DNA from 3 places in the Pseudomonas sp. S2_F07 genome. Region 3 is predicted to be linked to each of the others. Evidence: predicted binding sites of a transcription regulator. Region 3 holds the regulator's gene; each other region holds the start of a gene.
What was found. The regulator sigma-54, encoded in region 3, starts transcription at its own class of promoters, with help from an activator protein. The targets are predictions, from matches to a motif close to ANTGGCATNNANNTTGCTNT.
Positions count from the first base shown of each region.

Region 1 (3,276 bases), 600 kb from region 3:
CGAGTAGGGTCCAGTTCCTTGAAACGAGCGTTAACTGCATAAAACGGCATCGTTTGTACCTCGATGCCAGCGAGGTCCAGCGGGTCGTCTTCAGCGGCATCCGGGTGACGGATGTCGATGACGATCTGACCGGCCAGCGCTTCGCTGACTTCTTCAATCTGCAAATCCTGGCCCAGTTCATCGATCACGCGATCGATCGGCACCAGCTTGGCGTTTTCGAGCGCACGCTCGAGTACCGCCATATCGAATTCTTTCTCTTCATGCTCGACGCGATGGCGCTTGGCCGCGGTCTTCGGATTGACCGAGATGACGCCGCAGTATTCCGGCATGTGCCGGGCGAAATCGGCGGTGCCGATTTCGTTGGCCGTGTCGATAATGTCCTGCTTGTGCGCGACGATCAGTGGGCGCAGGACCAGTTTGTCGGTCACGCAGTCGATCACTGACAGGTTCGGCAACGTCTGGCTCGACACCTGGGAGATCGCCTCACCGGTGACCAGTGCGTCGATGTGCAGTCGATCGGCAATTTGGGACGAAGCGCGCAACATCATACGCTTCAATACTACGCCCATATGACTGTTATCGACTTTGCCGAGAATTTCGCCCAGCACTTCTTCGAACGGCACACTGACAAATAGCACGCGCTGGGAGCTGCCGTACTTCTTCCAGATGAAATGCGCGACTTCCATGACGCCCAGTTCGTGGGCACGTCCGCCCAGATTGAAGAAGCAGAAATGCGCCATCAGGCCGCGGCGCATGATCTGGTAGGCCGCCACGGTGGAGTCGAAGCCACCGGACATCAGCACCAGGGTCTGCTCCAGCGCGCCCAGCGGATATCCGCCGATGCCGTTGTGCTGGCTGTGGATCACGAACAACCGTTGGTCGCGAACTTCGATCCGGACTTCGATTTCCGGCTTTTTCAGGTCGATCCCGGCGGCACCACACTGACGGCGCAACTGGCTGCCGACATATTTTTCGATATCGATCGAGCTGAACGGGTGCTTGCCGGCGCGCTTGCAACGTACCGAGAAGATCTTGCCGGCCAGTGCATCACCGTAGTGCTGCTTGCACTTTTCAACGATGTCGTCGAAATCGCCCAGCGGGTACTCATCGATTTGCAGGAAATGCGCGATGCCCGGCATGCAGCTCAGGCGTTCGCCCATCTCCTTCAAGGCCTTTGGGTCGCTGACACGGGTTTCCAGCTCGAGGTTGTCCCACACGCCGTTCACCACCACGGCCGGGTCCAGATCGCGGAGCACGGCACGGATGTTCTTGGCCAATTGACGGATGAAACGCATCCGTACCGGGCGGCTCTTGATGGTGATCTCGGGGAAGACTTTTACGATTAATTTCATGGAAACAGCGCGCGCATGGCCTGCCGAAAAAGGGGGGCGCGGATTATAGCGGAAATTGCTCAAGGTTTAACCAGTTAATGTGCAGAAGGTTTCGCGCGCACCAAAACAGGTCATTTGTAGGAAGCGGCGCCACATTACAGGGCGAGATTTTCTGCTTTAAAGCGCAATATGCCCCCGCAAGCGTGTTTTTGGGGCAAAAAACCCATGCTGGGGCACTGGCATGCAATTTGCTCCCTTGTGAGGCAGGTTGCCTTGGCAGAGTATTCGCGCCGGCATCACCCACATTTAAGGGCATCCACTACTAGCCCGAAGCCACCCGGAGGACACTATGTCGAAGTCGGTTCAACTCATCAAAGATCATGACGTCAAGTGGATTGATCTGCGCTTCACGGACACCAAAGGCACTCAGCACCACGTGACCATGCCGGCTCGCGATGCGCTGGATGACGACTTCTTCGAAGTCGGCAAAATGTTCGACGGTTCCTCCATCGCTGGCTGGAAAGGCATCGAAGCCTCCGACATGATCCTGATGCCGGACGACTCCACCGCCGTCCTGGATCCGTTCACCGAAGAACCGACCCTGATCCTGGTCTGCGACATCATCGAACCTTCGAGCATGCAAGGCTACGACCGCGACCCACGTGCGATCGCCAAGCGCGCCGAAGAGCACCTGAAAGCCACCGCTATCGGTGACACCGTATACGCAGGTCCAGAGCCAGAGTTCTTCATCTTCGACCAGGTGAAGTTCAAGTCCGACATTTCCGGCTCCATGTTCAAGATCTACTCCGAACAAGGTTCGTGGATGTCCGACCAGGACATCGAAGGCGGCAACAAAGGCCACCGTCCAGGCGTCAAAGGCGGCTACTTCCCGGTTCCGCCGTTCGACCATGACCACGAAATCCGTACCTCCATGTGCAACGCACTGGAAGAAATGGGCCTGACCGTCGAAGTTCACCACCACGAAGTGGCGACTGCCGGCCAGAACGAAATCGGCGTCAAGTTCAACACCCTGGTGAAGAAAGCCGACGAAACCCAAACCCTGAAGTACGTCGTGCACAACGTTGCCGATGCCTACGGCCGTACCGCGACCTTCATGCCTAAGCCTCTGTACGGCGACAACGGCTCGGGTATGCACGTACACATGTCCATCTGGAAAGATGGCAAGAACACCTTCGCAGGCGAAGGCTATGCCGGCCTGTCCGACACCGCCCTGTACTTCATCGGCGGCATCATCAAGCACGGTAAGGCCCTGAACGGCTTCACCAACCCGGCAACCAACTCCTACAAGCGTCTGGTTCCAGGCTTCGAAGCTCCAGTGATGCTGGCCTACTCGGCTCGCAACCGCTCCGCTTCGATCCGTATTCCTTACGTGTCGAGCCCGAAAGCCCGCCGTATCGAAGCACGCTTCCCGGATCCGGCTGCCAACCCGTACCTGTGCTTCGCCGCACTGCTGATGGCTGGCCTGGACGGCATCCAGAACAAGATCCACCCTGGCGACGCTGCTGACAAAAACCTGTATGACCTGCCGCCTGAAGAGGCCAAAGAGATCCCACAAGTTTGCGGCAGCCTGAAAGAAGCCCTGGAAGAGCTGGACAAAGGTCGTGCGTTCCTGACCAAAGGCGGCGTTTTCAGCGACGACTTCATCGACGCTTACATCGCCCTGAAAAGCGAAGAAGAAATCAAGGTACGTACCTTCGTACACCCACTGGAATACGAGCTGTACTACAGCTGCTGATCCGGTAGCGTCGCAACACGCGGCGTGACAAAAAGAGGCCTCCTTCGGGAGGCCTTTTTTGTGGGCAACTTCCGACAATGAAACCCGACATCTCCTCGGGCACACACGGCATCGTCCGGCATCAACCAACTTGAATGACTCGTAGCCTGCTCACTACCTGCAATCAACGGATGGAATGATGAAAACCTT
Region 1 covers NZ_CP162758.1:4,216,661-4,219,936, reverse strand. Annotated here, with positions in the region: gene thiI (tRNA uracil 4-sulfurtransferase ThiI) at 1-1,352, opposite strand, end outside; gene glnA (type I glutamate--ammonia ligase) at 1,681-3,087, shown strand; gene AB4O40_RS19175 (cupin domain-containing protein) at 3,266-3,276, shown strand, end outside.
Region 1: glnA (type I glutamate--ammonia ligase) is a predicted target of sigma-54. The motif match lies at 1,567-1,586, and genes of this name have one in related genera.

Region 2 (3,276 bases), 730 kb from region 3:
CATGGCAACGCCATCTACCTGCATTGCCCGAACCTGATCAACATTCAGTTCCAGGCCTTGCGTCCGAAATTTGAAGCGATTGCCGGGGTGTTTGGCGTCAAGCGTGTAGGACTGATGCCCAGCGAGCGTCGGCACATGGAGCTCAATGCACTGCTTGGTGCGCTGGAATTCCCTGTGCTGTCGATCGACATGGGCGGTTCCATCGTCGCGGCCAACCGGGCAGCGGCGCAGTTGCTCGGGGTGCGGGTCGACGAAGTGCCGGGGATTCCCCTGTCGCGCTACGCCGAGGATTTCGATTTGCCGGAACTGGTGCGTGCCAACAAGTCGCGGATCAACGGGTTGCGGGTCAAGGTCAAGGGCGATGTGTTCCTGGCCGACATCGCGCCGCTGCAATCGGAGCATGACGACAGCGAGGCCATGGCTGGCGCGGTGCTGACGCTGCACCGCGCCGACCGGGTGGGCGAGCGCATCTACAACGTGCGCAAGCAGGAGCTGCGTGGTTTCGACAGCATCTTCCAAAGCTCGAAAGTCATGGCCGCCGTGGTGCGCGAAGCCCGGCGCATGGCGCCGCTGGATGCGCCGCTGTTAATAGAAGGGGAGACTGGCACCGGCAAGGAATTGCTGGCGCGGGCCTGCCATCTGGCCAGTCCTCGTGGGCAATCGCCGTTGATGGCGCTCAACTGCGCCGGTCTGCCGGAGTCCATGGCCGAGACGGAATTGTTCGGTTACGGCCCCGGTGCATTCGAAGGGGCGCGGGCCGAAGGCAAGCTCGGGCTGCTGGAACTGACGGCGGGCGGTACGCTGTTTCTCGATGGCGTCGGGGAGATGAGCCCGCGCTTGCAGGTGAAATTGCTGCGCTTCCTGCAGGACGGCTGCTTTCGCCGTGTAGGCAGTGATGAAGAGGTCTACCTCGACGTGCGAGTGATCTGCGCGACCCAGGTCGACCTGTCCGAATTGTGCGCTCGCGGCGAGTTCCGCCAGGACCTCTATCACCGCTTGAATGTGTTGTCGCTGCACATCCCGCCGTTGCGCGAATGCCTCGACGGTTTGACGCCGCTGGTGGAGCACTTCCTCGACCAGGCCAGCCGGCAGATTGGTTGCCCGCTGCCGAAACTGGCCCCGGCGGCCATGGAGCGGCTCAGTCATTACCATTGGCCGGGTAACGTACGGCAACTGGAGAACGTGCTGTTCCAGGCGGTTTCCCTGTGCGACGGCGGCACGGTCAAGGCCGAGCACATTCGTTTGCCGGACTATGGCGTGCGTCAGCCCCTTGGCGACTTTTCGCTGGAAGGAGGGCTGGACGAGATCGTTGGGCGTTTCGAGAAGGCGGTGCTGGAGCGGCTGTATTCCGAGCATCCGAGCAGTCGGCAGTTGGGCAAGCGCCTGGGGGTTTCGCATACCACCATTGCCAACAAGTTGCGTGAGTATGAGGTGGGTAAGGACAACAGCATTTAAGATCAAAAGATCGCAGCCTTCGGCAGCTCCTACGTCGAACCCTGTAGGAGCTGCCGAAGGCTGCGATCTTTTGATCCGTTGCCGCGAAGCGGCATGACACCGCCGGTTTTTCGTCTCTGATACAAATCACCATTCCCTTCTGATTCCTCAAAGTCCCCTGTTTGCCGGGCCTCGCGCTGCCAAAAACAAGTTGGTCTGCAAATTGCTTATGGCTCAGCAGTACAGCAGTGGGCGGCAAACGTCCGGCAGGCAGAGGAAAGAGTGTGGACAAGTACCTTTATGTGGCAATGACCGGCGCCAGCCAGAATGCACTGGCGCAAAAGGCTCATGCCAACAACCTCGCGAACATCTCCACCAACGGTTTCCAGAAAGACCTGGAGCAAGCCCGTTCGATGCCGGTGTTCGGTGACAGCTTTCCGGCGCGTGCGTTTGCCATGTCCGAGCGCCCGGGCACGGATTTCTCCCCTGGTTCACTGGTGGAAACCGGTCGCGACCTCGACGTTGCCGTGCAAGGCAACGGCTGGATTGCCGTGCAGACGCCCGATGGCACTGAAAGCTACGTGCGCACCGGCAGCCTGAACGTTGACGCCCTGGGCGTGTTGCGCGCCGGCAACGGCATGCCGGTCATAGGCAATGGCGGGCCGATTGCCGTACCGCCGGAGCAGCAGATCGAAGTCGGCGAGGATGGCACCATCAGCATCCGTGCGTTGGGCGAAGGTCCCCGGGTGATGGCGGAAGTCGACCGCATCAAGCTGGTCAACCCGGACCTCAAGAACATGACCAAGGGTCTGGATGGTTCGATCCATACCAAGGACGGCCAACCGGCGCAGGCCGATGCCAACGTCAAGCTGGTGTCCGGTTTCCTCGAGTCGAGCAACGTCAATGCCGTGGAAGAGATGACCTCGGTACTGGCCTTGGCCAAGCAGTTCGAGCTGCACATCAAGATGATGAACACCGCCAAAGACGATGACCAGGCCATGGCTCGGGTCTTGCAGATCAGCTAATTACCAGAACGTCGCGCCGTAAAACAGGCGCACGAGGAGAATCGAATGCTTCCGGCTCTATGGGTTGCCAAGACAGGTCTGTCCGCCCAGGACACCAACCTGACGACCATTTCCAACAACCTGGCCAACGTGTCGACCACGGGTTTCAAACGTGACCGCGCCGAGTTCCAGGATCTGCTCTACCAGATCAAGCGCCAGCCTGGCGCCCAGTCGACCCAGGACAGCGAACTGCCGTCGGGCCTGCAACTGGGTACCGGTGTGCGCATCGTCGGCACCCAGAAAAACTTCACCGCCGGTAGCCTGCAAACCACCGAGCAGCCGCTGGACATGGCCATCGACGGTCGCGGTTTCTTCCAGATCCTGCAACCGGACGGCACCACGTCCTATACCCGTGACGGTACGTTCCACCTGGACTCCAACGGCCAGATCGTCAATGCCAGCGGCTTTGCCCTGGAGCCGGCCATTGTCATTCCGAACGAAGCGCAGACCTTCACGGTCGGCCGCGACGGCACCGTGTCCATCACCGTTGCCGGCAACCCGGCAGCCCAGGTGATCGGCAACCTGCAAACCGCCGACTTCATCAACCCGGCCGGCCTGCAGGCCGTGGGCAACAACCTGTTCCTGGAAACCGCCGCCAGCGGCGCGCCGCAAGTCGGCACTCCGGGCCTGAACGGTTTCGGCTCCACGCTGCAGAACACCCTGGAAACGTCCAACGTCAGCACCGTTGAGGAGATGGTCAACATGATCACCACCCAGCGCGCCTACGAGATGAACTCCAAGGTGATCTCCACCGCCGACCAGATGCTCTCGTTCGTAA
Region 2 covers NZ_CP162758.1:5,549,336-5,552,611, forward strand. Annotated here, with positions in the region: gene AB4O40_RS25150 (sigma-54-dependent transcriptional regulator) at 1-1,455, shown strand, start outside; gene AB4O40_RS25155 (flagellar basal body rod protein FlgF) at 1,719-2,459, shown strand; gene flgG (flagellar basal-body rod protein FlgG) at 2,505-3,276, shown strand, end outside.
Region 2: AB4O40_RS25155 (flagellar basal body rod protein FlgF) is a predicted target of sigma-54. The motif match lies at 1,645-1,664, and genes of this name have one in related genera.

Region 3 (3,276 bases):
ACAGGCAACACCGTTACCATCACCCGCACCCCGACTGGCGACATTGACGTAGTGACCTCGGTGGGCAACCTGGCGTACTTCGAGCAATTGCAAACGGCTGGCGACACCAAGCCCGTGCAGGGCTGGGGCGTGACGATCCAGTACCACGCCGCGCAAAATCGCGTCGTACTGATCGACAAGGCCAAAGTTGTCGACAAGGACAACAACGTCACCCAAGGCGAGAAAATTGTCTACGACACCGACAAGAAGCTCGCCAGCGCCGGTCGCGCCACAGGCAGCAAGGTCACCGAGGCGCGTCCGCGTATCGACATGGTGATCCAGCCGAAGAAGAAAACCGACGAGAAAAAGGCCCAGTAATGGCAACTCTGAAAGCTCAGCATCTGGCCAAGAGCTACAAGAGCCGCCAGGTCGTGCGTGATGTCAGCCTGTCCATCGACAGCGGCCAGATCGTCGGCCTGCTTGGCCCGAACGGCGCCGGCAAGACCACCTGCTTCTACATGATCGTCGGCCTGGTGCAAGCCGACCAGGGCCGCGTCCTGATCGATGACCTGGACGTCAGCCACCAGCCGATGCACGGCCGCGCAAAGGCCGGTATCGGTTACTTGCCGCAGGAAGCATCGATCTTTCGCAAGCTGTCGGTGGCCGACAACATCATGGCCATCCTCGAGACCCGCAAGGAACTCGACAAGGCCGGCCGTCGCAAGGAACTGGAAAGCCTGCTGCAGGAATTCCACATCAGCCACATCCGCGACAACCTGGGCATGAGCCTGTCCGGCGGCGAGCGTCGTCGCGTGGAAATCGCCCGCGCCCTGGCCACCAACCCGAAATTCATCCTCCTCGACGAACCCTTCGCCGGCGTGGACCCGATTTCGGTCGGCGACATCAAGCAGATCATTCACCACCTCAAGGCCAAGGGCATTGGCGTGCTGATCACGGACCACAACGTTCGTGAAACCCTGGATATCTGTGAAACCGCCTACATCGTCAATGACGGCCAACTGATCGCCGAGGGCGACGCAGAGACCATCCTGGCCAACGACCTGGTCAAGGAAGTGTATCTGGGCCATGAGTTCCGCCTGTAAGCACTGAGTCGTGCCCAGGCCATCGCCCGGGCACTCACCGTGCCGACAAGCGTGGTCAGCCCTCAACAAGGGCAGCGCAGCAACACCGCTTTATAGTTTTTTATTGTTACAGCGCTCTAGGCAAACCCTTTAGTTTCAGGCATATAATTTGCTTAAGTTTGGCGCCCCGGCGCCCTGTAGTGGATGGCGCATGTGCGCCGGCGAATAAGGTGTTAAGCCCCTGCCATGAAACCATCGCTAGTCTTGAGAATGGGCCAGCAGCTGACGATGACACCGCAGCTGCAACAGGCCATCCGCCTGCTCCAATTGTCGACCCTGGACCTGCAACAGGAAATCCAGGAGGCCCTGGAGTCAAATCCGATGCTCGAACGCCAGGAAGAAGGCGACGACTTCGACAATTCCGATCCCTTGGCCGACAACGCCGAACAAAAGCCCAACACTGACATCCAGGAACCTTCCTATCAGGAAAGCGCCCCGACGGTTGATAACCTCGATGAGGGTGACTGGAACGAGCGTATCCCCAACGAACTCCCCGTCGACACCGCGTGGGAAGACGTTTACCAGACCAGCGCCAGCAGCCTGCCCAGCAATGATGATGACGAGTGGGACTTCACCACCCGCACCTCGGCCGGCGAAAGCCTGCAGAGCCACTTGCTGTGGCAACTGAACCTGGCCCCGATGTCCGACACCGATCGCCTGATCGCCGTGACCCTGATCGACTGCATCAACAATCAGGGCTACCTGGACGAAACCCTCGAGGAAATCCTCGAAGCCTTCGACCCGGAACTGGACATCGAACTGGACGAGATCGAAGCCGTCCTGCACCGCATCCAGCAATTCGAGCCAGCCGGCATCGGCGCCCGCAACCTCGGTGAATGCCTGCTGCTGCAATTGCGCCAGCTGCCTGCCAAGACCCCTTGGCTGGCCGAAGCCAAGCGCCTGGTCAGCGATTACATCGACCTGCTTGGCAGCCGTGACTACAGCCAGTTGATGCGCCGCATGAAGCTCAAGGAAGACGAACTGCGCCAGGTCATCGAGCTGGTCCAGAGCCTAAACCCGCGCCCGGGCTCGCAGATCGAGTCCACCGAAGCCGAGTACGTCGTTCCTGACGTCATCGTGCGCAAGGACAACGAGCGCTGGCTGGTGGAACTCAATCAGGAGTCGGTGCCACGGCTGCGGGTCAATGCCCAGTACGCCGGTTTCGTGCGCCGCGCCGACACCAGCGCCGACAATACCTTCATGCGCAATCAGCTGCAGGAAGCCCGCTGGTTCATCAAGAGCCTGCAGAGCCGCAATGAAACCCTGATGAAGGTTGCCACCCAGATCGTCGAGCATCAGCGCGGCTTCCTGGAGTACGGCGACGAAGCCATGAAGCCGCTGGTCCTGCATGACATCGCCGAAGCGGTCGGCATGCATGAATCGACGATTTCACGGGTGACCACCCAGAAATTCATGCACACCCCCCGGGGCATTTATGAACTGAAGTACTTTTTTTCCAGTCACGTAAGCACCTCCGAAGGCGGCGAATGCTCGTCCACGGCGATCCGGGCGATCATCAAAAAACTGGTTGCAGCGGAAAATCAGAAAAAGCCGTTGAGTGACAGCAAGATCGCTGGTTTACTGGAGGCACAAGGCATTCAGGTGGCTCGCCGCACCGTCGCCAAGTACCGCGAATCCCTCGGGATCGCGCCTTCGAGCGAACGCAAGCGGTTGATGTAGGGCCACGCCACAGCGTTCCAGTGGTAGATCATCTGGTCTACCGCTTTATGCACTGGCAACGAAGGAGAAGCTGTATGCAAGTCAACATCAGTGGACACCAACTGGAAGTGACCGAACCTCTTCGCACCTACATCGGCGAAAAACTCGAACGATTGGAGCGACATTTCGACAAGATCACTAATGTGCAGGTCACGATGACCGTCGAAAAACTGAAGCAGAAAATCGAAGCCACGCTGCATATTCCCGGGAATGAAGTGGTCGCCAACGCGGAGCATACCGATATGTACGCCGCGATCGACGCACTCACCGACAAGCTGGATAAACAACTCAAAAAGCATAAGGAAAAGACCCAGAGCCTCCTACAGGGCGCAACCGGTCGTTAACACTCCCTACCCATGATCCGACTTGAAAGTATCCTGACCCCCGGCCGTTCCCTGGTGAACGTGCCGGGAGGCAGTAAAAAGAAAGCCCTCGA
Region 3 covers NZ_CP162758.1:4,815,279-4,818,554, reverse strand. Annotated here, with positions in the region: gene lptA (lipopolysaccharide transport periplasmic protein LptA) at 1-357, shown strand, start outside; gene lptB (LPS export ABC transporter ATP-binding protein) at 357-1,082, shown strand; gene AB4O40_RS21760 (RNA polymerase factor sigma-54) at 1,308-2,801, shown strand; gene hpf (ribosome hibernation-promoting factor, HPF/YfiA family) at 2,876-3,184, shown strand; gene ptsN (PTS IIA-like nitrogen regulatory protein PtsN) at 3,197-3,276, shown strand, end outside.